2 linked regions of the Caldimonas thermodepolymerans genome follow. The main gene of each other region encodes a partner of the protein of the gene in region 2 in a complex. Links are inferred from orthologs where the notes say so. Each region holds a gene or a part of one and is shown on either strand. Other genes may lie near its edges. The genes, in order: uvrA and mfd.

Region 1 (6,080 bases), 1.8 Mb from region 2 along the record:
TCTTCTCGCCGGAATTCCTGCGCGAGGGCAAGGCGCTGTACGACAACCTGCACCCCTCGCGCATCGTGGTGGGCGAGCGTTCGGAGCGCGGGCAGGCCTTCGCCGACCTGCTGCGCGAAGGCGCGCTGCGCAAGGACGTGCCCGTCCTGCTGACGGACAACACCGAGGCCGAGGCGATCAAGCTGTTCGCGAACACCTACCTCGCGATGCGGGTGGCCTACTTCAACGAGCTGGACACCTACGCCGCCATCCACGGGCTAGACTCGCGCCAGATCATCGAGGGCGTCTGCCTGGACCCGCGCATCGGCGGCCACTACAACAACCCCTCGTTCGGCTACGGCGGCTACTGCCTGCCCAAGGACACCAAGCAGCTGCTGGCCAACTACAAGGACGTCCCGCAGAACCTGATCCGGGCCATCGTGGAGTCCAACACCACGCGCATGGACTTCGTGGCCGAGGACGTGCTGCGCCGGCAACCGAAGGTCGTGGGCATCTACCGCCTGATCATGAAGGCAGGCAGCGACAACTTCCGCGCCAGCAGCATCCAGGGCGTGATGAAGCGGCTGAAGGCCCGGGGCGTGGAACTGGTCGTTTACGAACCGGTCTTGAAGGAAGACGCCTTCGACGGCTCACGGCTCATCCGCGACCTGGCCGAGTTCAAGCAGCTCGCCGACGTGATCGTGGCGAACCGGCGCACGCCCGAGCTGGACGACGTGGCCGACAAGGTCTACACGCGGGACCTGTTCGGCAGGGACAGCTGAACCCTCCGGTCGCCGCTGCGCTGCAGGCCGGCGGGGGTTTTCGACGGCGATGACGGCCGGTTCCCAGCAGGCTCAGCCCTTCGCCAGCCGCCGCTCGACGAAGTCCAGCCGGTCCTGGCCCCAGAACAGCTCGCCTTCGATGACGTAGGTCGGCGCGCCGAAGACGCCGGCCTCGATCGCCAGTTCGGTGTCGAGTTCGTAGCGCTCGTGCGCGGCCTGGCTGTGCGCGTCCTCGATGCGCGAGGCGGGCAGCCCGGTCTCGGCCAGCAGCGCGACCAGCACCGCCTCGTCGGCGATGTTGCGTTCCTCGACCCACACGGCGCGCATGACGGCGCCGGCGATCTTCATCGCGGCCTCGGTGCCGTCCTTCATGTCCACCGCGATGATGAGCTTGGCCGCGTCGTCGCCGTTGACCGGGAAGAAGCGCGGCTCGACGTTGATCGGCAGGCCGAGATATTCGCCGAAGCGGCGCAGCTCGAGCAGCCGGTAGGCCTGGCGCTGCGGCGCGCGCTTGTTCAGCGGCACGCCGCCGGAGACCGGAAACACCTTGCCCCCGAGGTCCACCGGACGCACGCGCAGCGTCGCGCCGTACTTGCGGACCAGGTTCCAGAAGCGCTCGTGGCCCAGGTAGGCATACGGCGACTGCGGCGCAAAGTAGTAATCGACTGCAAGGCTCACAGGCAGGCTCCCTTCTTGCTGCGGCGCAGTCTAGCCCCGTTGCGCGCGCCTTGCCGGCGCGGCCGGATTGCCCGGGCCCCCCGGGAAAACCCGCTTGCCCGGGACGGGCAGCTCACTCCTGCAGCAGCGGGCGCAGGTAGCGGCCGGTGTAGCTGCGCTCGCAGGCGGCGACCTCTTCCGGCGTGCCGGTGACCACCACCGTGCCGCCGCCCGCGCCGCCCTCGGGGCCCATGTCGACGATCCAGTCGGCGGTCTTGATGACGTCCAGGTTGTGCTCGATCACGACGATGGTGTTGCCGTGGTCGCGCAGCTGGTGCAGCACGCGCAGCAGCAGCTCGATGTCGTGGAAATGCAGGCCGGTGGTGGGCTCGTCGAGGATGTACAGCGTGCGGCCGGTGTCGCGCTTGGACAGCTCCAGCGCCAGCTTCACCCGCTGCGCCTCGCCGCCCGAGAGCGTGGTCGCGCTCTGGCCCAGGCGGATGTAGCCCAGGCCCACGTCGATCAGCGTCTGCAGCTTGCGCGCGATCGCCGGCACGGCACTGAAGAACTCGCGCGCGTCCTCGACCGTCATGTCGAGCACTTCGCTGATGTTCTTGCCCTTGTACAGCACCTCCAGCGTCTCGCGGTTGTAGCGCTTGCCGTGGCAGACGTCGCAGGGCACGTAGACGTCGGGCAGGAAGTGCATCTCGACCTTGAGCACGCCGTCGCCCTGGCAGGCCTCGCAGCGGCCGCCCGCGACGTTGAAGCTGAAGCGCCCGGCGCCGTAGCCGCGCTCGCGCGCGGTGGGCACCTCGGCAAACAGCTCGCGGATCGGCGTGAACAGCCCCGTGTAGGTGGCCGGGTTGGAGCGCGGCGTGCGGCCGATGGGTGACTGGTCGACGTTGATGACCTTGTCGAAGGCGTCCAGTCCCTCGATGTCGTCGTGCGGCGCGGGCTCGAGGTGGCTCTGGTAGAGCTTGCGCGCCACCGCCGCGTAGAGCGTGTCGTTGACCAGCGTGGACTTGCCCGAGCCCGAGACGCCCGTCACGCAGGTGAACAGGCCGACGGGGATCTCGACCGTGACGCCCTTGAGGTTGTTGCCGCGCGCGTTGACGATCTTCAGCGTGCGCGGGTCGGTGGTGTCCTGCAGGCGGTGCCGCTTCCCGGGCACGGCGATCTTCAGCGTGCGCGCGAGGTAGCGGCCCGTGAGCGACGCCTCGTTGCGCGCGATCTCGTCCGGCGTGCCCTGCGCGACCACCTGGCCGCCGTGCGCGCCGGCGCCCGGGCCCATGTCGATCACGTGGTCGGCGGCACGGATCATGTCCTCGTCGTGCTCGACCACCAGCACCGAGTTGCCCAGGTTGCGCAGGTGCTTGAGCGTGCCGATCAGGCGGTCGTTGTCGCGCTGGTGCAGGCCGATGCTGGGTTCGTCCAGCACGTACATCACGCCGGTCAGGCCCGAGCCGATCTGGCTGGCCAGCCGGATGCGCTGCGCCTCGCCGCCCGAGAGCGTGTCGGCGCTGCGGTCCAGGCTCAGGTAGTCGAGCCCGACGTTGTTCAGGAAGCTCAGCCGCGCGCGGATCTCGCGCACCACCTTGTCGGCGATCTCGGCCTTGGCGCCCCTGAGCTGCAGCTGCTCGAAGTAGCGCTGCGCCTCGCGCAGGGTCGCGCGCGAGATCTCGTAGATCGGCGTGCCCTGCTGGGTGTCGCCGTCGACCAGCTTCACGAAGCGGGCCTCGCGGCGCAGCCGCGTGCCCTGGCATTCCGGGCAGGGGCGCGCGGCCTGGTAGCGCGCCAGCTCCTCGCGCACCGCGACCGAGTCGGTCTCGCGGAAGCGCCGCTCGAAGTTGGGGATGATGCCCTCGAAGGGGTGCCAGCGCTTGACGGTGCGCTTGCGCCCGCCGGTGCCCTCGGCCTGGTAGACGAACTCGATCTCCTCGCTGCCGGAGCCGTACAGCAGCACCTGCCGGGCCTGCTCGGGCAGTTCCTCGAACGGCAGGTCGATGTCGAAGCCGTAGTGGCGCGCGACGCTCTCGAGCATCGAGAAGGTGTAGGCGTTGCGGCGGTCCCAGCCCTTGACCGCGCCGCTGGCCAGGCTCAGCGACGGGAAGGCGACCACGCGCTCGGGGTCGAACACCGTCACCTCGCCCAGGCCGTCACAGGCCGGGCAGGCGCCCACCGGCGAGTTGAACGAGAACAGGCGCGGCTCCAGCTCGGCCAGCGAGTAGGTGCACGCCGGACAGGCGAACTTGCTGGAGAACAGGTGCTCGCGCCCGCTGTCCATCTCCAGCGCGATCGCGCGCCCGTCGGCGATGCGCAGCGCCGCCTCGAAGCTCTCGGCCAGGCGCTGCTGCATGTCCGGGCGCACCTTGAGGCGGTCGACCACCACGTCGATGTCGTGCTTCTCGGTCTTCTTCAGCGCGGGCACGTCGGCCGCCTCGTAGACCGTGCCGTCGATGCGGAAGCGCACGTAGCCCTTGGCCTGCATGTCGTGGAACAGCTCGACGTGCTCGCCCTTGCGGTCGCGCACCACGGGCGCGAGGATCATCAGCCGCGTCTCGGCCGGCAGGGCCAGCACCGCGTCGACCATCTGGCTGACGCTCTGCGCTTCCAGCGGCAGGTCGTGCTCGGGGCAGAACGGGGTGCCGGCGCGCGCGTACAGCAGGCGCAGGTAGTCGTGGATCTCGGTGACCGTGCCAACGGTGGAGCGCGGGTTGTGGCTGGTGGCCTTCTGCTCGATCGAGATCGCCGGGCTCAGGCCCTCGATGACGTCCACGTCCGGCTTGTCCATCAGCTCGAGGAACTGCCGCGCGTAGGCCGACAGGCTTTCGACGTAGCGCCTCTGCCCCTCGGCATAGAGCGTGTCGAAGGCCAGCGACGACTTGCCCGAGCCGGACAGCCCGGTGATCACCACCAGCTGGTGGCGCGGGATGTCGATGTCGATGTTCTTCAGGTTGTGGGTGCGCGCGCCGCGCACGCGGATCTGCGGGCTCTCGGGCTGCACGGGCTGCGAGGCGGCGAGGGACGGCAGGTCGGGGGTAGGTCGCGCGGACATGCGGGAACGGCCTGGGATCGAACGGGAAAACCCACCATCATAGTGATGATGGCCGGCGCGCATCCAGCGCGGCAGAACCGCGTAGCATCGCGGGCATGCGCACCGACCGCCGTTTCCCTGCAAGTCGCATGCACGCCGCGGCCCTGGCCGCCGCCCTCATCCTCGCCGGCTGCGGCGGGGGCGTCTACTGGAGCATCGGTGGCGACGACGAGCCCGACGTCGAGCTCGCCGCGCAGCCCGAGGTGGTGCGCTCCGGCGAGACGCTGGAGCTGCAGGCCGGCGCCAGCGGCGGCGTCGGCAGCGTGGTCGAGGTGCGCTTCTACCGGGTCGACGACAACGGCGCGCGCGTGCTGCTTGGCTCGGACCTCGACCGGCCGTTTCGCCTGACCGTGCGCGCGCCGACCGTGACCGAGCCCACCGCGGTGCGGTACCAGGCCCGCGCCTGGGACGAATGGGGCAACCGCGGCCAGAGCCCGACGGTCACCGTGACGGTGCAGCCGTAAGCCGGCACCGCCCCGCGCGGGTGCGCCCGCCGGCGCCCGCCCCGCCGTGATTCGCCCCCAGGCCTCGCGGCCGCCCCCTGTCGGCCGCGTACAACACCTGCACGGGAATGTTCATTTCTTCCTCGCGGCCAGTGCGGTGGACTCTGTAAAGTTCTGACACATTTTGTTTCGTTATTCACAAACTCGTCCTGCCTTTCGGAGCCCTCCATGCCCGTCCGCACTGTCCTGTCCCCGGCCCTGGCGGCCGCCGCCCTGGCGTTCAGCACGGCCTCCCATGCCGGTGAGGTGTACGGCAACATCGGCCTGCCCGGCCTGATGATCGGCTATGCCCACGCGGTCAACGACCGCCTGACGCTGCGTGCCGACGTGGCCAGCATCGGCTCGATCAGCGCCGACGGACGCGAGGAAGGCATCGAGTACGACGGCAAGGCGCGCCTGAACCGCGCCGGCCTGTTCGCCGACTGGTTCGTGTTCGGCTCGGGCGGCTTCCGCCTGACCGGCGGCATCACCATCAACGACATGCGCATCAACCTGCGCGCCCAGGGCAGCGGCCAGACCGTGCACATCGGCGACACCGACTACGTGCTGTCGGCCGACGACCGCCTGGACGTGCGCGTCAAGTTTCCGACCGTCACGCCGTACATCGGCATCGGCTGGGGCCACCAGCCGCAAGGCACCGGCTGGGGCTTCGTGGCCGACCTGGGCGCCTCGATCGGCAAGGCCAAGGTGCGCGGCAAGGCCACCGGCCCGACGCTGGACAACCCCGCGGCGCAGGAAGACTTCCGCAAGGAACTGGACGAGCTGCGCGACGGGGTCGGCAAGGTCCGCTTCGTGCCGCAGCTGAGCATCGGCGTCAGCTACCGCTTCTGATCTCCCGCGCAGCGCCCGCGCGCGCCTGCACGGGGCCGGGTTCACGCCACCCGGGCCCGGTGTCGTTCCGGCCGGCGGCCAGGGCCCCGGGCGCGCCAGGGCCATGCCGGGGCGTGGACAATCCGTCGCATGTGGAACGACCACGAGGGTGGAGAAGGAGCCGGGCCCGAGGGTGGGACAATCCGTCGCATGTGGAACGACCTCCCGCCCCCGCTGGCCGCCGCGATCGAGGAA
Region 2 (15,828 bases):
ACGGGGCGGACATGAGCCGCCCGGCCGAGATCGAGGACCTGATCCGGCACGCCGAGGCCGAGTTCGGCGGCGTGGACATCCTGGTCAACAACGCCGGCATCCAGCACGTCGCCAACGTGGAGGATTTTCCGGTCGAGAAGTGGGACGCGATCATTGCCATCAACCTGACGTCGGCCTTTCACACCACCCGCCTGGCGCTGCCCGGCATGAAGGCGCGCAACTGGGGCCGGGTGATCAATGTCGCCTCGACCCACGGGCTGGTCGCCTCGGCGCAGAAGTCCGCCTACGTGGCCTCCAAGCACGGCATCATCGGCTTCACCAAGGCCGTGGCGCTGGAGACCGCGACCACCGGGGTCACGGTCAACGCCATCTGCCCGGGCTGGGTGCTGACGCCGCTGGTGCAGAAGCAGGTCGACGCCCGGGCCGCGGCGGGCGGGCTGACCCAGGAGGAAGCCAAGCGCCAGCTGCTGGCCGAAAAGCAGCCCTCGCTGCAGTTCACCACGCCGGAGCAGCTGGGCGAGCTGGCCGTGTTCCTGTGTTCCGAGGCCGCCGCCAACGTGCGCGGCGTGGCCTGGAACATGGACGGCGGCTGGGTGGCGCAGTGAGCGCCGCCCGGCGCCTCAGCGCAGGATCACGCTGCCGCTGACCGTGACGGTCACCGTCGCCTTGCCGGCCTCGACCGGCACGGCGGCGTCCTCGGCGGCGGCCTTGGCGCGCATCATCATCGGCTGCGGCAGGCTGCCGCTGTCGCTGGTCGAGACGTTCACCTCGCGCAGCACGTAGCCGGCAAAGCCGAACTTCTCCGCGTACTCCTGGGCCTTGGCGCGGTAGCGGGCGATGGCCTGGCCGGCCACCTCGCTGGCGTGGCGCTCGCGCGCCTCGCGCGACAGGCTCTGGGTGATGTTGGCGACGCTGACGGTGTTCAGCCGCCCCGCCGTCTGCGCGATCAGCGGCATGTCGCGGCCTTCGAGCACCAGCTCGGCCGTGCCCTGCCAGCCGGTGATGCGGCCCTGCTGGTTGTAGCGCGGGTACAGCGAGAAATTGCCGGTGCGCACGTCCATCTGCCCCGGCGGGGCGTGCTTGCGCGCCTCGGCCAGCGCCGCGTCGATGGCCTGCTTCAGGCCGTCCTGCACCGCCTTGGCTTCCGGGCCCTCGCGGGTGGCGCGCAGCGTGATCGACAGCTGGTCCTTGGGCACTTCCACGCTGGCGCTCGCGTCCAGGCTGACCACGTTCTGCAGGTCCTGCACGAGCGTGACGGCCGGCTGGGCGTTGGCAACGCCGGCGGCCAGGGCCGCGGACAGGGCAAGGGCAGGAGCAATGGCAACGGGAGTCCTCACGGGCAAATCCTTTCCTGATGTGAAAAGCGGGATCGATTGTCATCCGTGAAACGCGCCCCCCGCCCGATCGGGGTCAACCCGCAGGCGGCTTCACCTTTCTTTACCTTGTCCCTGCCGCCCGTCGGGGACCGCTTGCGACCCGGTGCAGGGAGGCGCAAGATTTGTAACAGTTGGTCAGGTCCGGCAGAAATGCTCGGTTGCGCCGCACAAAATCCCGCCTGTTACAAGTTAGGGAGCGCTGCTCATGACATCTCAAACGCCCAATGCCCGCATGGACCGCATCGTGGTCGTCGACGACGACGCCCGCATCCGGGATCTGCTGCGTCGCTACCTCACCCAGGAGGGCTTTGAAGTCCTGCTGGCCGAGGACGCCAAGGCGTTGAACCGCGTGCTGACCCGCGAGACGGTCGACCTGATCGTGCTCGACCTGATGCTGCCCGGCGAGGACGGCCTGTCGATCTGCCGCCGCCTGCGTGCGGCCAACGACGCGACCCCGATCATCATGCTGACGGCCAAGGTCGAGGACGTGGACCGCATCGTCGGCCTGGAAGTCGGTGCAGACGACTACCTGCCCAAGCCGTTCAACCCGCGCGAGCTGCTGGCGCGCATCCATGCGGTGCTGCGGCGCCGCCCGACCCTGGAAGCGCCGGGGGCCCCGGCCAAGGAACCGCAGAGCGTGGTGTTCGGTCCGTTCGAGTTCGACCTGGCGCTGCGCCGCCTGACCAAGGACGGCGAGCCGATGCCGCTGACCACCGGCGAGTTCTCGATGCTCAAGGCCCTGGTGCGCCACCCGCGCCAGCCGCTGTCGCGCGACAAGCTGGCCCAGCTGGCGCGCGGCCGCGAGTTCGAGCCGTTCGACCGCAGCCTGGACGTGCAGATCTCGCGCCTGCGCAAGATGATCGAGCCCGATCCGTCCCAGCCGCGCTACATCCAGACCGTCTGGGGCGTCGGCTACGTGTTCGTGCCGGACGGCACCACCTGAAGCTCGCCGGGTTCCCCGGCCTGACGGCAAGGCGGCCTGCGGGCCGCCTTGCGTTTTGACCGCCCTGCCCCGCCCCTGTTGCTTTCCCCGGCCGCACACCGGCGGCCGGACGGGGCATACTCGCGGGCAGTCGATTTCCCATGTTCATGGCCCGCAAACGCGTCACGCTCAGCCTGTTCTGGCGCACCTTCATCCTGCTTGGCGTCCTGCTGGGCTTCGGCATCTTCGCCTGGGTGCAGACGTTCCGGGCCCTGGAGTTCGAGCCCCGGGCCGTGCAGGCCGCCCAGCAGCTGGCCAGCCTGGTGAACCTCTCGCGCGCGGCGCTGCGCTACGCCGACAGCATCAACCGCGTCACGCTGCTCAAGACCATCTCCGAGCAGGAGTCGATCAAGCTGCAGCCGCGCGAGAAGACCGACCTCTACGAGCCCTTCGAGACCGACCGCTTCACCCGCCGCATCGGGCAGGAGCTGCGCTCGCGGCTGGGGCCGACCACCGTGGTGGCCACCAGCGTCAACGACACGCCGGGCCTGTGGATCGACTTCTCGATCGAGAACGACCGCTACTGGCTGCAGGTCGACCCGGGCCGGGTGCAGGCGGTGGCCGGGCGCACCTGGTTCATCTGGGTCAGCATCGCGCTGCTGGCCACCGTGCTCGGCTCGGCCGGCGTCGCGCGGCTGATCAACCAGCCGCTCAAGCAGCTGTCGTTTGCCGCCAGCCGCATCCGCGAGGGCGAGTACGAGTCGCGCCTGGACGAGGAGACGCTGACCAGCGAGATCCGCGAGGTCAACATGGGCTTCAACCGCATGGCGCGCGAGCTCGCCAAGGTGGAGGAAGACCGTGCCGTGATGCTGGCCGGCATCTCGCACGACCTGCGCACCCCGCTGGCGCGCCTGCGGCTGGAGGTCGAGATGAGCGTCACCGACGAGGAAGCGCGCCGCAACATGGCCGCCGACATCGACCAGCTGGACGCGATCATCGACAAGTTCATGGACTACGCCCGCCCGGGCGAGGTCAAGCTGGTGCCGGTGCACCTGAGCAGCGTCGTGGACCGCGAGATCGCCGCGTTCCGCGACCTGAACCAGATCCGCATCGTCTCGCGCGTGGCGATCGACACCAAGGTGATGGCCGACGAGACCGAACTGGGCCGGGTGCTGGCCAACCTGTTCGAGAACGCGCGGCGCTACGGGCGCTCGCAGGACAGCGGCATCGCCCAGGTGGAGGTGACCTACGCCCGCACCGGCCCCTGGGTGATCATCACCGTGCGCGACCACGGTCCCGGCGTGCCTCCCGAGAAGCTGTCGCAGCTGACCACGCCGTTCTTCCGCGGCGACGCCGCGCGCACCGCGGCCACCGGTGCCGGCCTGGGCCTGGCGGTGGTGGAAAAGACGGTGGCCCGCATGGGCGGCACCTTCGAGCTGGCCAACGCGACCCCGCCCGACACCGGGCTCATCGCCCGCATCCGCCTGAAGAAGGCGCCGTAGCGTCGGCGTGCGCCGCCTCAGACGCGGCGCAGCAGCGCCACCGCGCGCGCCTCGATGGATTCCTGCCGCCCCACCGGGCCGAGCTTCTCGGCCGTCTTGGCCTTCACGTTGACCTGCGCGGGCGTGCAGCCCAGCGCCGCGGCGATGCGCTCGCGCATCGCGGGGATGTGCGGCGCCATCTTGGGCGCCTGGGCGACGATGGTGCTGTCGACGTTGACCAGTTCCCAGCCCTGCTCGCGCACGCGGCGCATCGCCTCGGCCAGCAGCGCGGAGGAATCGGCCCCCTTGAAGCGCTCGTCGGTGTCCGGGAAATGGCGGCCGATGTCCCCGAGGCCCGCCGCACCCAGCACCGCGTCGGTGATCGCATGCAGCAGCGCGTCGGCGTCCGAGTGGCCGAGCAGCCCCAGCGTGTGCGGGATCTCGACGCCGCCCAGGACGAGCTTGCGCCCGGCCACCAGTGCATGGGTGTCCCAGCCTTCCCCGATCCGGATGTCCATCAGCGCGTCCTCAGCAAGCGTTCCGCAAGCGCGAAGTCCTGCGGATAGGTGACCTTGAAGTTCTCCAGCGAGCCGCGCACCAGCCGCGGCGCATGACCCAGCGCCTCGACCGCGGAGGCCTCGTCGGTGACGCTGTCGCCGGCATGCAGCAGGGCCGGGCGCAGCAGGCCCAGGCGGAACATCTGCGGCGTCTGCGCCTGCCACTTGCCGCGCCGGTCCACGGTGGCGGCGACGCGGCCGCCCTCCTCCTGCTTGAGCGTGTCCGGCACCGGCAGCGCCAGCAGGCCGCCGACCTCGTCGTCCAGGCAGGCGTCGATCAGCTCGTCGACCCACTGCGGCTGCAGCAGGCAGCGCGCGGCGTCATGCACCAGCACCCAGTCGTGCGGCTGGGCGCCGCGCTCGACCAGCGCCGCCAGCCCGTTGGCCACCGTCGCGGCGCGCGTGGACCCGCCGACGCGCGCCACCCAGCCAGCGAAGCCGGGCACGGCCTCCTCGAAGCGCGTGTCGTCCGGCGCCAGCACCACCATCACGCCGTCCAGCCGCGACACGGCGGCCAGCGCCTGCAGCGTGTGGGCCACCAGGGCACGCCCGGCCACGCTCGCGTACTGCTTGGGCCCGCCGGCACCGGCACGCTCGCCGGTGCCGGCGCAGGGCACCAGGGCGAATAGGCGCGGGGGCTCGGTGGAATACATCGGGACAGCAGGGGCAACGGAGGGCGGAATTCTATAATTTGGTGTCTGTTTCGCCCCGGGAGGACACCCGCCCGGGGCGATTTGCATTGGTCCCACACCACGCGCATGCACCTTCCCCCCATCGCCCCCGGCAAGCGCCATACCGTGCCGCGCCCGCCAGGCTCTGCCGATGCGCTGCTGCTGGCCACCTTCGCCCGAGAGCAGGCGGCGAACCGGACGCTGACGGCCATCGTGACGGCCGAGCCGGCCGACGCGCAGCGCCTGCACGACGAGCTGGCCTTCTTCGCACCGGAGCTGCGCTGCGCGGTGTTTCCCGACTGGGAGACGCTGCCCTACGACACCTTCTCGCCGCACCAAGACCTGATCTCCGAGCGGCTGGCGACGCTGTGGCGCGTGCGCCAGGGCGAGGTCGACGTGGTGCTGCTGCCGGCCTCAACCGCACTGGTGCGCCTGGCACCGCCCTCCTTCCTCGCGGCCTACACCTTCCACTTCAAGCAGAAGGAGAAGCTGGACGAGGCCTCGCTCAAGGCGCAGCTGACGCTGGCCGGCTACCAGCACGTCAGCCAGGTGGTCTCGCCGGGCGAGTACGCGGTGCGCGGCGGGCTGATCGACCTGTACCCGATGGGCTCGCCGGTGCCGTACCGGGTGGACCTGTTCGGTGACGAGGTGGATTCGATCCGCACCTTCGACCCGGACAGCCAGCGCAGCCTGTACCCGGTGCCGGAGGTGCGCCTGCTGCCCGGGCGCGAGTTCCCGATGGACGAGGACTCGCGCGCGAGATTCCGCGCCCGCTGGCGCGAGCGCATGGAAGGCGACCCGAGCAAGGCGCGCATCTACAAGGACATCGGCAACGGGATCGCCACCGCCGGCATCGAGTACTACCTGCCGCTGTTCTTCGACGAGACGGCCACCATCTTCGAGTACCTGGGCGAGCAGGCGAAGCTGGTGCTGCACGGCGAGATCGACGAAGCGCTCAAGCGCTTCTGGACCGACACGCGCGAGCGCTACCGCTTCCTGAAGCACGACCCGGAGCGCCCCATCCTGCCGCCGGAAGACCTGTTCCTGAAGCCCGAGGACTTCTTCGCGCTGTGCAACGTGCACGCGCAGCTCGCGGTGCGCGGCCAGGGGGCGGTCGACTGGGCCCGCCCGCTGCCGGACCTGAGCGCCGACCGCGGCGCGCCCGAGCCGCTGCGGCGGCTGCAGGCCCATCTGGCCGCGACCCCGCACCGGGTGCTGATCGTCGCCGAGTCGCCCGGCCGCCGCGAGAGCCTGCTCGAGCTGCTGCGCGACAACCGGATCGAGCCGCCTGCGGTCGAGTCGCTGGCCGACTTCCAGTCCGGCGGCGAGAAGTACGCCATCGCGGTGGCGCCGCTGGCCGGGGGCTTCCACTGGGCCACCGGCGACGGCGACGCGCAGGGGCTGCAGTTCGTCACCGAGACCGAGCTGTTCGCCACCGCGCCGACCACGCGCCGGCGCCGCAAGCAGGAGCAGGTCAGCAACGTCGACGCGCTGATCAAGGACCTGTCGGAGCTGAAGGTCGGCGACCCGGTGGTGCACGTCAACCACGGCATCGGCCGCTACCAGGGGCTGCTCAACATCGACCTGGGCGACGGGCCCAGCGAGTTCCTGCACCTGGAGTACGCCGACAAGGCCACGCTGTACGTGCCGGTGGCGCAGCTGCACCTGATCAGCCGCTACACCGGCGTGAGCCCCGAGGAAGCGCCGCTGCACAAGCTGGGTTCCAGCCAGTGGGAGCGCGCCAAGCGCAAGGCCGCCGAACAGGTGCGAGACACCGCGGCCGAGCTGCTCAACCTCTACGCCCGGCGCGCCGCGCGCGAGGGCCACGCGTTCCGCTTCTCCGCGCACGACTACGAGGCGTTCGCCGCCAGCTTCGGCTTCGAGGAGACGCCCGACCAGCGCGCCGCGATCCACGCGGTGATCCAGGACCTGGTCTCGCCGCGGCCGATGGACCGGCTGGTGTGCGGCGACGTGGGCTTCGGCAAGACCGAGGTGGCGCTGCGCGCGGCCTTCGTCGCGGTCACCGGCGGCAAGCAGGTGGCGTTGCTGGCGCCCACCACGCTGCTGGCCGAGCAGCACTACCAGACCATCACCGACCGCTTCGCCAACTGGCCGGTGAAGGTGGCGGAGCTGTCGCGCTTCCGCTCCACCAAGGAGGTCAACGCCGCGCTCAACGGCCTGGCCGCCGGCACGGTGGACATCGTGGTCGGCACGCACAAGCTGCTGTCGCCCGAGGTGAAGTTCGCGCGCCTGGGGCTGCTGATCATCGACGAGGAACACCGCTTCGGCGTGCGCCACAAGGAGGCCATCAAGGCCATGCGCGCCGAGGTCGACGTGCTCACGCTCACGGCCACGCCGATCCCGCGCACGCTGGGCATGGCGCTGGAAGGCCTGCGCGACCTCTCGGTCATCGCCACCGCGCCGCAGCGGCGCCTGGCGATCAAGACCTTCGTGCGCAACGAGACCAGCAGCGTGATCCGCGAGGCGGTGCTGCGCGAGCTGAAGCGCGGCGGGCAGGTCTACTTCCTGCACAACGAGGTCGAGACCATCGAGAACCGGCGCCAGAAGCTGCAGGAGCTGCTGCCCGAGGCGCGCATCGCGGTGGCGCACGGCCAGATGCCCGAACGCGAGCTGGAGCGCGTGATGCGCGACTTCGTCGCGCAGCGCTACAACGTGCTGCTGTGCTCGACCATCATCGAGACCGGCATCGACGTGCCCACGGCCAACACCATCGTCATCAGCCGCGCCGACAAGTTCGGCCTGGCGCAGCTGCACCAGCTGCGCGGCCGCGTCGGCCGCTCGCACCACCAGGCCTATGCCTACCTGCTGGTGCCCGACGTCGAGGGCCTGACCAAGCAGGCCGCGCAGCGGCTGGAGGCGATCCAGAACATGGAGGAGCTGGGCTCGGGCTTCTACCTGGCGATGCACGACCTGGAGATCCGCGGCGCCGGCGAGGTGCTCGGCGAGCACCAGAGCGGCAACATGCAGGAGGTCGGCTTCCAGCTCTACAACGACATGCTGTCCGAGGCGGTGCGCGCGCTCAAGGCCGGCCGCGAGCCGGACCTGCTGTCGCCGCTGTCGGTGACCACCGAGATCAACCTGCACGCCCCGGCCCTGCTGCCAGACAGCTACTGCGGCGACGTGCAGGTGCGGCTGAACCTCTACAAGCGCCTGGCCTCGGCCGAGACCGGCGACCAGATCGACGCGCTGCTGGAGGAAATCACCGACCGCTTCGGCAAGCTGCCGCCGCAGGGCCAGACCCTGTTCGACGTGCACCGCCTGCGGGTGCTGGCCAAGCCGTACGGCGTCGTGAAGATCGACGCGGCGCCGGCGGCCATCCACATCACCTTCCGCCCCAACCCGCCGATCGAGCCGATGCGCATCATCGAGCTGGTGCAGAAGAACCGCCACATCAAGCTGGCGGGCAACGACAAGCTGCGCATCGACAAGGCCACCTCGGACCCAAAGGAGCGCGCCCAGTACATCCGCGACGTGCTGCGCTCGCTGGGCACGCCGGTGGCCCAACCCGCCTGACCCCTGGACCCCGACCGATCCATGCCTACCGACATCGCGCCCGGCCTGACCCTCCGCATCGCCACCCCGACGCTGAAGCTGTCGGACTTCAAGGTGATCGCGTTCGACATGGACTCGACGCTGATCAACATCGAGTGCATCGACGAGATCGCCGACGCGGTGGGCAGGAAGGCCGAGGTGGCCGCCATCACCGAAGCGGCCATGCGCGGCGAGATCGCCGACTTCAAGGACAGCCTGCGCCGCCGCGTCGCCCTGCTGGCCGGCGTGCCCTACGCCGCGCTGCAGGAGGTCTACGACCAGCGCCTGCGGCTGAACCCCGGCGCGCCCGAACTGCTGGCAGCCTGCCGCGCCGCGGGCCTGGCCACGCTGCTGGTCTCCGGTGGCTTCACCTTCTTCGCCGAGCGGGTGCGCGAGCGCCTGGGCATCGACGTCGCGCACGCCAACGTGCTGGAGGTGGTCGACGGCCGCCTGACCGGCAAGGTGCTGGGCGACATCGTCGACGGCGAGGCCAAGAAGCGCCACCTGCTGGAGCTGTGCCGCCAGGTCGGCTGCCCGCCGACCGCCGCGATCGCAGTCGGCGACGGTGCCAACGACCTGCCGATGATGGGTGCAGCAGGCTTGAGCGTGGCCTACCACGCCAAGCCCCGGGTGCGCGAGCAGGCGATGGTCGCGATCAACGAAGGCGGGCTGGACCGGCTGCTCGAAGTGCTGCGCTGAGGCGCCGCACGCCGCCCGCTACAGCCCCAGCGCCTTCAGGCGGCGGTACAGGGTGCGCTCGCTCCAGCCGAGGTGCGCCGCCAGTTCGCGCCGCGTGCCCGGGAACGTCGCCGCCAGCCGGCGCAGCTCGGCCGGTTGCCAGCGCGCCGTGACCGGCCCCGTCGCCACGCGGGCATCGGGTGCGAACGCCCCCGCCTCTCCCAGCCCCGCCGGCAGGTGCTCCGGCCGGATCACGCCGTCGTCGGCCAGCAGCCGCGCGCGGTCCAGCACGTTGCGCAGCTCCCGCAGGTTGCCCGGCCAGTCGTGCGCCTGCAGGCGCTGCAGGGCCTGCGGCGTCAGCTGCACCGGACGGCCGCCCCCGCCGCGCCGCAGAAAGGTCTCGGCCAGCAGCGGGATGTCCTCGCGCCGCTCGCGCAACGCGGGCAGGTGGATCGGGAACGCGCTGATGCGGTAGTAGAGGTCCTGCCGGAAACGCCCTTCGGCGACCATCTGCGCCAGCGGCTTGTGGGTCGCCGCCACCAGGCGGAAATCGGCCTGCCGGGTTTCGACCGAACCGACGCGGCGGAAGGTGCCGGTCTCGATCAGGCGCAGCAGCTTGACCTGCATCGCCAGCGGCACGTCGCCCATCTCGTCGAGGAACAGCGTGCCGCCGGCGGCGGTTTCCACCAGCCCCTGCTTGCGGGTCGTCGCGCCGGTGAAGGCCCCCTTCTCGTAGCCGAACAGCTCGCTCTCGAACAGCGTCTCGGTCAACCCCGAGCAGTCCACCACCACGAACGGCCCTTGCGCCCGCGGGCTGGCCTCGTGGACGGCTCGGGCGAACAGCTCCTTGCCGGTGCCGGACTCGCCGAGCAGCAACACCGGCAGGGTCGAGGGTGCCACGCGCTGCAGTGCCTCCAGCGCCGCGTTGAACGCCGCGGAACGCCCGACCAGGCGGTCGCCGCTGGCGCGCGGCGTGGCACTGCGCACGGTGGACAGCCGCTCGACGTAGGCGAGGATGCCGCCACGCCGGTCGAGGATGGGCCGCAGTTCGACATCGACATGCTCCGGCCCGCGCGGCGTGTGGTGGATGTGCAGGACCCGGTCCGGCCCCAAGGATTCCGCGGCGCGCTTCATCGGGCAATGCTCGCCGACCTGGTCGCAGGGCACGGCATAGCCGTGCGAGACGCGGTAGCACTTTTCCCCGAGGTGGGCCCGGTCGGCGCTGCCGAACTGGCGTCGGTACGCGGTGTTCGCGGCCAGGATGCGGTAGTCTGGGTCGAGCACGATCATCGGCTCGGTCTCGTGCTCGAGGAAGGACAGCAGGGGGTGGAGTTCGGGGGCGTCGGTGTCCATTGCGCCCATTGTCGGCCAGCCCGCCGCCACTGCCAATCGTGGCAGCCAGACTGCCACGTCACTGCCATGCGGCAGCGACGGTGCGCCCGGCAGCCTCCGCCCATCCCCAGCCCCCAGGAAAAACTCCTTCGGGGACAAGCACTTGCATGCCGGCCCCCACCCCATGCCGACTGGCATGCCTTTTGATAAGTCCGGGCACTTTCACCGAACGGAGGACCACATGAGCCGCAACGAAGGCACGTTCGACCGCACCCTGCGCGTGATCGCAGGCCTCGCCCTGATTGCCCTGGCCGCCACCGGCACCGTCGGCTGGTGGGGCTACCTCGGCGTCGTCCCGCTGCTGACCGGCATCGCCGGCTACTGCCCGCTCTACACCCTCCTGGGCATCAACACCTGCTCGCGCAAGCGCTGACCCCTACAGACAACGACGTACCGAAGGAGCACCCCGTGTCCCAACCCTCGCGCCTGTTCGTCGAAGGTCATTTCGACCCCGCCACCTGGACCATCAGTTACATCGTGATGGACCGCTCCACCCGCGACTGTGCGCTGATCGACAGCGTGCTCGACTACGACCCCAAGTCGGGCCGCACCTCGACCGACTCGGCCGACCGGCTGATCAAGCGGGTCCACGAGCTGGAGGGCCGGCTGCAGTGGATCCTCGAGACCCACGTGCATGCCGACCATCTCTCGGCCGCCCCCTACCTGCAGCAGCACCTGGGCGGCAAGCTCGGCATCGGCTGGAACATCACCACCGTGCAGGACGTGTTCGGCAAGCTGTTCAACGCCGGCCCCGAGTTCGCGCGCGACGGCAGCCAGTTCGACCACCTGTTCCACGACGAGGAACCGTTTTGCATCGGCACGCTGGAAGCGCGCGCGCTCTACACCCCGGGGCACACACCGGCCTGCATGACCTATGTCGTGAGCGACGGCGACGAGCATGCCGCCTTCGTCGGCGACACGCTGTTCATGCCGGACTACGGCACCGCGCGCTGCGACTTCCCCGGCGGCGACGCGCACACGCTGTACCGCTCGATCCGCAAGGTGCTGAGCCTGCCGCCGCAGACCAGGCTCTACATGTGCCACGACTACCAGCCCGGCGGGCGCGAGCTGCGCTACGTCAGCACCGTGGCCGAGCAACGCGCGCACAACATCCATGTCCACGACGGCATCGGCGAGGACGAGTTCGTCGCGATGCGCACCGCGCGCGATGCCACGCTGGCCATGCCCGTGCTGATCCTGCCGTCGGTACAGGTCAACATGCGCGCCGGCCACCTGCCCGAGCCCGAGGACAACGGCACGCGCTACCTGAAGATCCCGCTCAACGCCCTCTGAGCCGAGCCCACCACACACAACGAGACGACCGAAGAGAACGTCCATGGACATCCGCCGGCTGAGCCCCGAGCTCTCGGTGTCCCCGCAGATCCGCGCCGAGGACGTGCGCGCGATCGCCGAAGCGGGATACCGCACCCTGATCTGCAACCGCCCCGACGGCGAAGGCAACGACCAGCCGCTGTTCCGCGAGATCGCCGAACGCGCCCGCGAACAGGGGCTGGAAGCCCACTACCTGCCGGTGGAGTCCGGCAAGGTCACCGACGAACAGGCGCGCGAGTTCGGCGCGTTGCTGGCCCGCGCGCCCAAGCCGGTGCTGGCCTGGTGCCGCACCGGCACGCGCTCGACCACGCTGTGGGCGCTGTCGCAGGCGCAGGCCGGTGCCCTGTCGCTGCCGCAGATCGTCGAACAGGCGTCCCAGGCCGGCTACGACCTCCAGGGTGTGGTGCGGCGCATCGCCAACGGCGGGCGCACCGCGCTGGACACGGTCGACGCACGGCATGACGTGGTCATCGTCGGCGGCGGCGCGGCCGGCATCGCGGTCGCCTCCAGCCTGCTGGCGCGCGCCCCGTCGCTGGACATCGCGATCATCGACCCGGCGGACGTGCACTACTACCAGCCGGGCTGGACGCTGGTCGGCGCAGGCGTCTTCGACCCGCGCACCACCGCGCGCACCATGGCCTCGGTGCTGCCGCGCGGCGTGCACTGGATCAAGGCCGCGGTCGCGGCGTTCGAGCCGGAACAGGACCTGGTGATCCTCGACGGCTGCCGCGTGGTCGCCTACCAGCAGCTCGTCGTCTGCCCGGGCCTGAAGCTCGACTGGCATGCGATCGAGGGCCTGCCCGGGACGCTCGGCCGCCACGGCGTGACCTCCAACTACCGCTACGACCTCGCCCCCTACACCTGGCAGCTGGTGCGCGAGCTGCGCGGCGGCCGCGCCGTGTTCACCCAGCCGCCGATGCCGATCAAGTGCGCCGGCGCCCCGCAGAAGGCGATGTACCTGTCGGCCGACCACTGGCGGCGCAGCGGCGTGCTGCGGGACATCGACATCCAGTTCTGCACCGCCGGGGCGGTGCTGTTCGGCGTACCCGACTACGTGCCGACCCTGATGGAATACGTCCAGGCCTACGGCATCCACCTCGACTTCGGCGAGACCCTGGTCGCGGTCGACGGGCCGGCGCGCAAGGCGGTGTTCAACGCCGCCCAGCCCGACGGCAGCAGCCGCGAGGTGGTGCGCGAGTTCGACCTGCTGCACGTGGTGCCGCCGCAGAAGGCGCCGGACTTCATCCGCGTCAGCCCGCTGGCCGACGCGACCGGCTGGCTGGACCTGGATCCGGCCACGCTGCGGCACAAGCGCTACGCCAACATCTTCGGCCTGGGCGACGTCGGCAACACCAGCAACGCCAAGACCGCGGCGGCGGCGCGCAAGCAGGCGCCGGTGGTCGCGCACAACGTGCTGGCCGCACGCGGCGCGGTGCGCGGCGAGGCGCACTACGACGGCTACGGCTCCTGCCCGCTGACGGTGGAGCGCGGCAGGATCGTGCTCGCCGAGTTCCTCTACGGCGGCAAGCTCGCACCCAGCTTCCCGTCCTGGCTGATCGACGGCCGCCGCCCGTCGCGCCTGGCGTGGTACCTGAAGGAGCGCATCCTGCCGCCGCTGTACTGGCAAGCCATGCTCAAGGGCCGCGAATGGATGGCGCAACCCGAGCTGGTGGCCTGATGGCCCGCTGGCTGCCCATCCTCGCCTGGAGCCGCCGGTACGACCGCGCCACGCTGGCGCAGGACCTGCTCGCCGCCGTCATCGTGACGGTGATGCTGATCCCGCAGAGCCTCGCCTACGCGCTGCTCGCCGGGCTGCCGCCCGAAGCCGGCCTGTACGCCAGCATCGCGCCGCTGGTGGTCTACGCGGTGCTCGGCACCAGCAGCGTGCTGGCGGTCGGGCCGGTGGCCGTGGTCTCGCTGATGACCGCGGCCGCGGTCGGCCAGGTGGCCGCCAGCGGCACCGCAGGCTACGCGGCCGCCGCGGTGGTGCTCGCCGCGCTGTCCGGCGTGATCCTGCTCGTGATGGGGCTGCTGCGCCTGGGCTTCCTCGCGCACTTCCTCAGCCATCCGGTGGTGGCCGGGTTCGTGGCCGCCTCGGGCATCCTGATCGCCGCCAGCCAGCTCAAGACACTGATGGGCGTGCGCGCCGACGGCCAGACGCTGGTCGAGCTGCTGCCCGCGCTGTGGCGCGCGGCCCCCGAGACCCACCAGCCGACGCTGGCCGTGGGCCTGGCCGCCCTGCTGTTCCTGCAGTGGGTGCGCCGGGGGCTGAAACCCTGGCTGCTGCGCCTGGGGGTGTCCCCGCTGGCGGCCGACATGCTCGCCAAGACCGGGCCGGTCGCCGCCATCGTGGTCACCACCGCCCTCACCTGGCGGCTGGGCTGGCACGAGCAGGGGCTGCGCATCGTCGGCCACGTGCCGCAGGGCCTGCCGCCGTGGACCGTGCCGGCCTGGGATGCCCCGCTGTGGCGCCAGCTGGCCGTGCCGGCGCTGCTGATCAGCGTGGTCGGGTTCGTCGAGTCGGTGTCGGTCGGCCAGACCCTGGCCGCGCGCCGGCGCCAGCGCATCGAGCCGGACCAGGAACTCGTCGCGCTGGGCGCGGCCAACCTGTCTGCCGCATTCACCGGCGGCTTTCCGGTCACGGGCGGCTTCGCGCGCTCGGTAGTGAACTTCGACGCCGGCGCCCGCACGCCGGCCGCAGGGGCGTACACGGCCGTGGGCATCGTGCTCGCATCGCTGCTGCTGACCCCGACGCTGTACTACCTGCCGCAGGCCACGCTGGCGGCGACCATCGTCGTGGCCGTGCTGTCGCTGGTCGACCTGGGCATCTTCGGGCGCACCTGGCGTTACTCGAAGGCCGACTTCACCGCGGTGCTGACCACCTTTGCCGTGACGCTGGGCGCGGGTGTCGAGGCCGGGCTGATCGCCGGGGTGGGCGTGTCGCTGCTGCTGTTCCTGCTGCGCAGCAGCCGGCCGCACATTGCCGAGGTCGGCTGGCTGCCGGGCACCGAGCACTTCCGCAACGTGCTGCGCCACCCGGTCAGGACCAGCCCGCGCGTCGCGACCCTGCGCGTGGACGAGAGCCTGTGGTTCGCCAATGCCCGCGCACTGGAAGACCGCATCAACGACCTGGTCGCGCACCGCCCGGGGCTGGAGCACCTGGTGCTGCAGTGCTCGGCGATCAACGCGATCGACAGCAGCGCGCTGGAGAGCCTGGAGTCGATCACCGCGCGCCTGCGCGATGCGGGTATCCGCCTGCACCTGTCGGAGGTCAAGGGGCCGGTGATGGACCGGCTGCAGGGCACCGGCTTCCTGGCGCACCTGAGCGGACAGGTCTACCTGACGCAATACCAGGCGATGCAAGCGCTGGCGCCGGAGCTGTTCGCCGACGCACCGCCTCCGGCGGCGACCTGAGTCGCGGCGATCAGACCGCGGCCGGCGGCGCGGGCAGGATCACGATGCCGTCCTCGTCGGCGACCAGCCAGTCGCCCGGGCGCACCCACACGCCCTGCACCTGCACGGGGACGTCGCGCTGGCCCTCGTTGCGCTTCTCGGTGGGCAGCGGCATCGACGCGAGCGCGCGGATGCCGACATCGCAGGCTGCGAGCTCGGCCACGTCGCGCACGCAGCCGTCCACCACCAGGCCGGCCCAGCCATTGCGCGCCGCCGCCGCGGCCAGGTTGCCGCCCACCAGCGCGCGGCGCAGCGAGCCGCCGCCGTCGACCACCAGCACGCGCCCCTGGCCGGGCGACTCCACCGCGGCCTTGACCAGCGAGTTGTCCTCGAAGCACTTGACCGTGCTGACCGCACCGGCGAAGCGCCGGCGCTGGCCGAAGTCGCGGAACACCGGCGGCAGCACGCGGAACG

The links.
Region 1: the proteins of mfd (region 2) and uvrA are in contact, whole or in part, in a crystal structure (PDB 4DFC), measured with the Escherichia coli proteins. The link is inferred for Caldimonas thermodepolymerans from one-to-one orthologs.

What each region holds. Positions count from the first base shown.
Region 1 is NZ_CP064338.1:253,581-259,660, reverse strand. The notes cover bases 1,352-4,849. They hold uvrA (excinuclease ABC subunit UvrA), read right to left. Parts: upstream 4,474-4,849; coding sequence 1,552-4,473; downstream 1,352-1,551. Other genes in these bases: IS481_RS01265 (hypothetical protein), read left to right, coding at 4,569-4,849; IS481_RS01275 (2-hydroxychromene-2-carboxylate isomerase), read right to left, coding at 1,352-1,439. In the rest of the region: IS481_RS01280 (nucleotide sugar dehydrogenase), read left to right, coding at 1-761; more of IS481_RS01275, read right to left, coding at 834-1,351; more of IS481_RS01265, read left to right, coding at 4,850-4,976; IS481_RS01260 (hypothetical protein), read left to right, coding at 5,184-5,846; IS481_RS01255 (hypothetical protein), read left to right, coding at 6,036-6,080. UniProt on the Escherichia coli protein: The UvrABC repair system catalyzes the recognition and processing of DNA lesions. UvrA is an ATPase and a DNA-binding protein. A damage recognition complex composed of 2 UvrA and 2 UvrB subunits scans DNA for abnormalities.
Region 2 is NZ_CP064338.1:2,020,465-2,036,292, forward strand. The notes cover bases 4,793-8,741. They hold mfd (transcription-repair coupling factor), read left to right. Parts: upstream 4,793-5,094; coding sequence 5,095-8,541; downstream 8,542-8,741. Other genes in these bases: ispD (2-C-methyl-D-erythritol 4-phosphate cytidylyltransferase), read right to left, coding at 4,793-4,989; serB (phosphoserine phosphatase SerB), read left to right, coding at 8,563-8,741. In the rest of the region: IS481_RS09450 (3-hydroxybutyrate dehydrogenase), read left to right, coding at 1-605; IS481_RS09455 (SIMPL domain-containing protein), read right to left, coding at 621-1,337; osmolarity response regulator transcription factor OmpR, read left to right, coding at 1,582-2,319; IS481_RS09465 (sensor histidine kinase), read left to right, coding at 2,466-3,800; ispF (2-C-methyl-D-erythritol 2,4-cyclodiphosphate synthase), read right to left, coding at 3,818-4,297; more of ispD, read right to left, coding at 4,297-4,792; more of serB, read left to right, coding at 8,742-9,258; IS481_RS09490 (sigma-54 interaction domain-containing protein), read right to left, coding at 9,277-10,590; IS481_RS09495 (YgaP family membrane protein), read left to right, coding at 10,811-11,002; IS481_RS09500 (MBL fold metallo-hydrolase), read left to right, coding at 11,038-11,922; IS481_RS09505 (bifunctional protein tyrosine phosphatase family protein/NAD(P)/FAD-dependent oxidoreductase), read left to right, coding at 11,966-13,639; IS481_RS09510 (SulP family inorganic anion transporter), read left to right, coding at 13,639-15,375; ribonuclease E activity regulator RraA, read right to left, coding at 15,386-15,828. UniProt on the Escherichia coli protein: Couples transcription and DNA repair by recognizing RNA polymerase (RNAP) stalled at DNA lesions. Mediates ATP-dependent release of RNAP and its truncated transcript from the DNA, and recruitment of nucleotide excision repair machinery to the damaged site.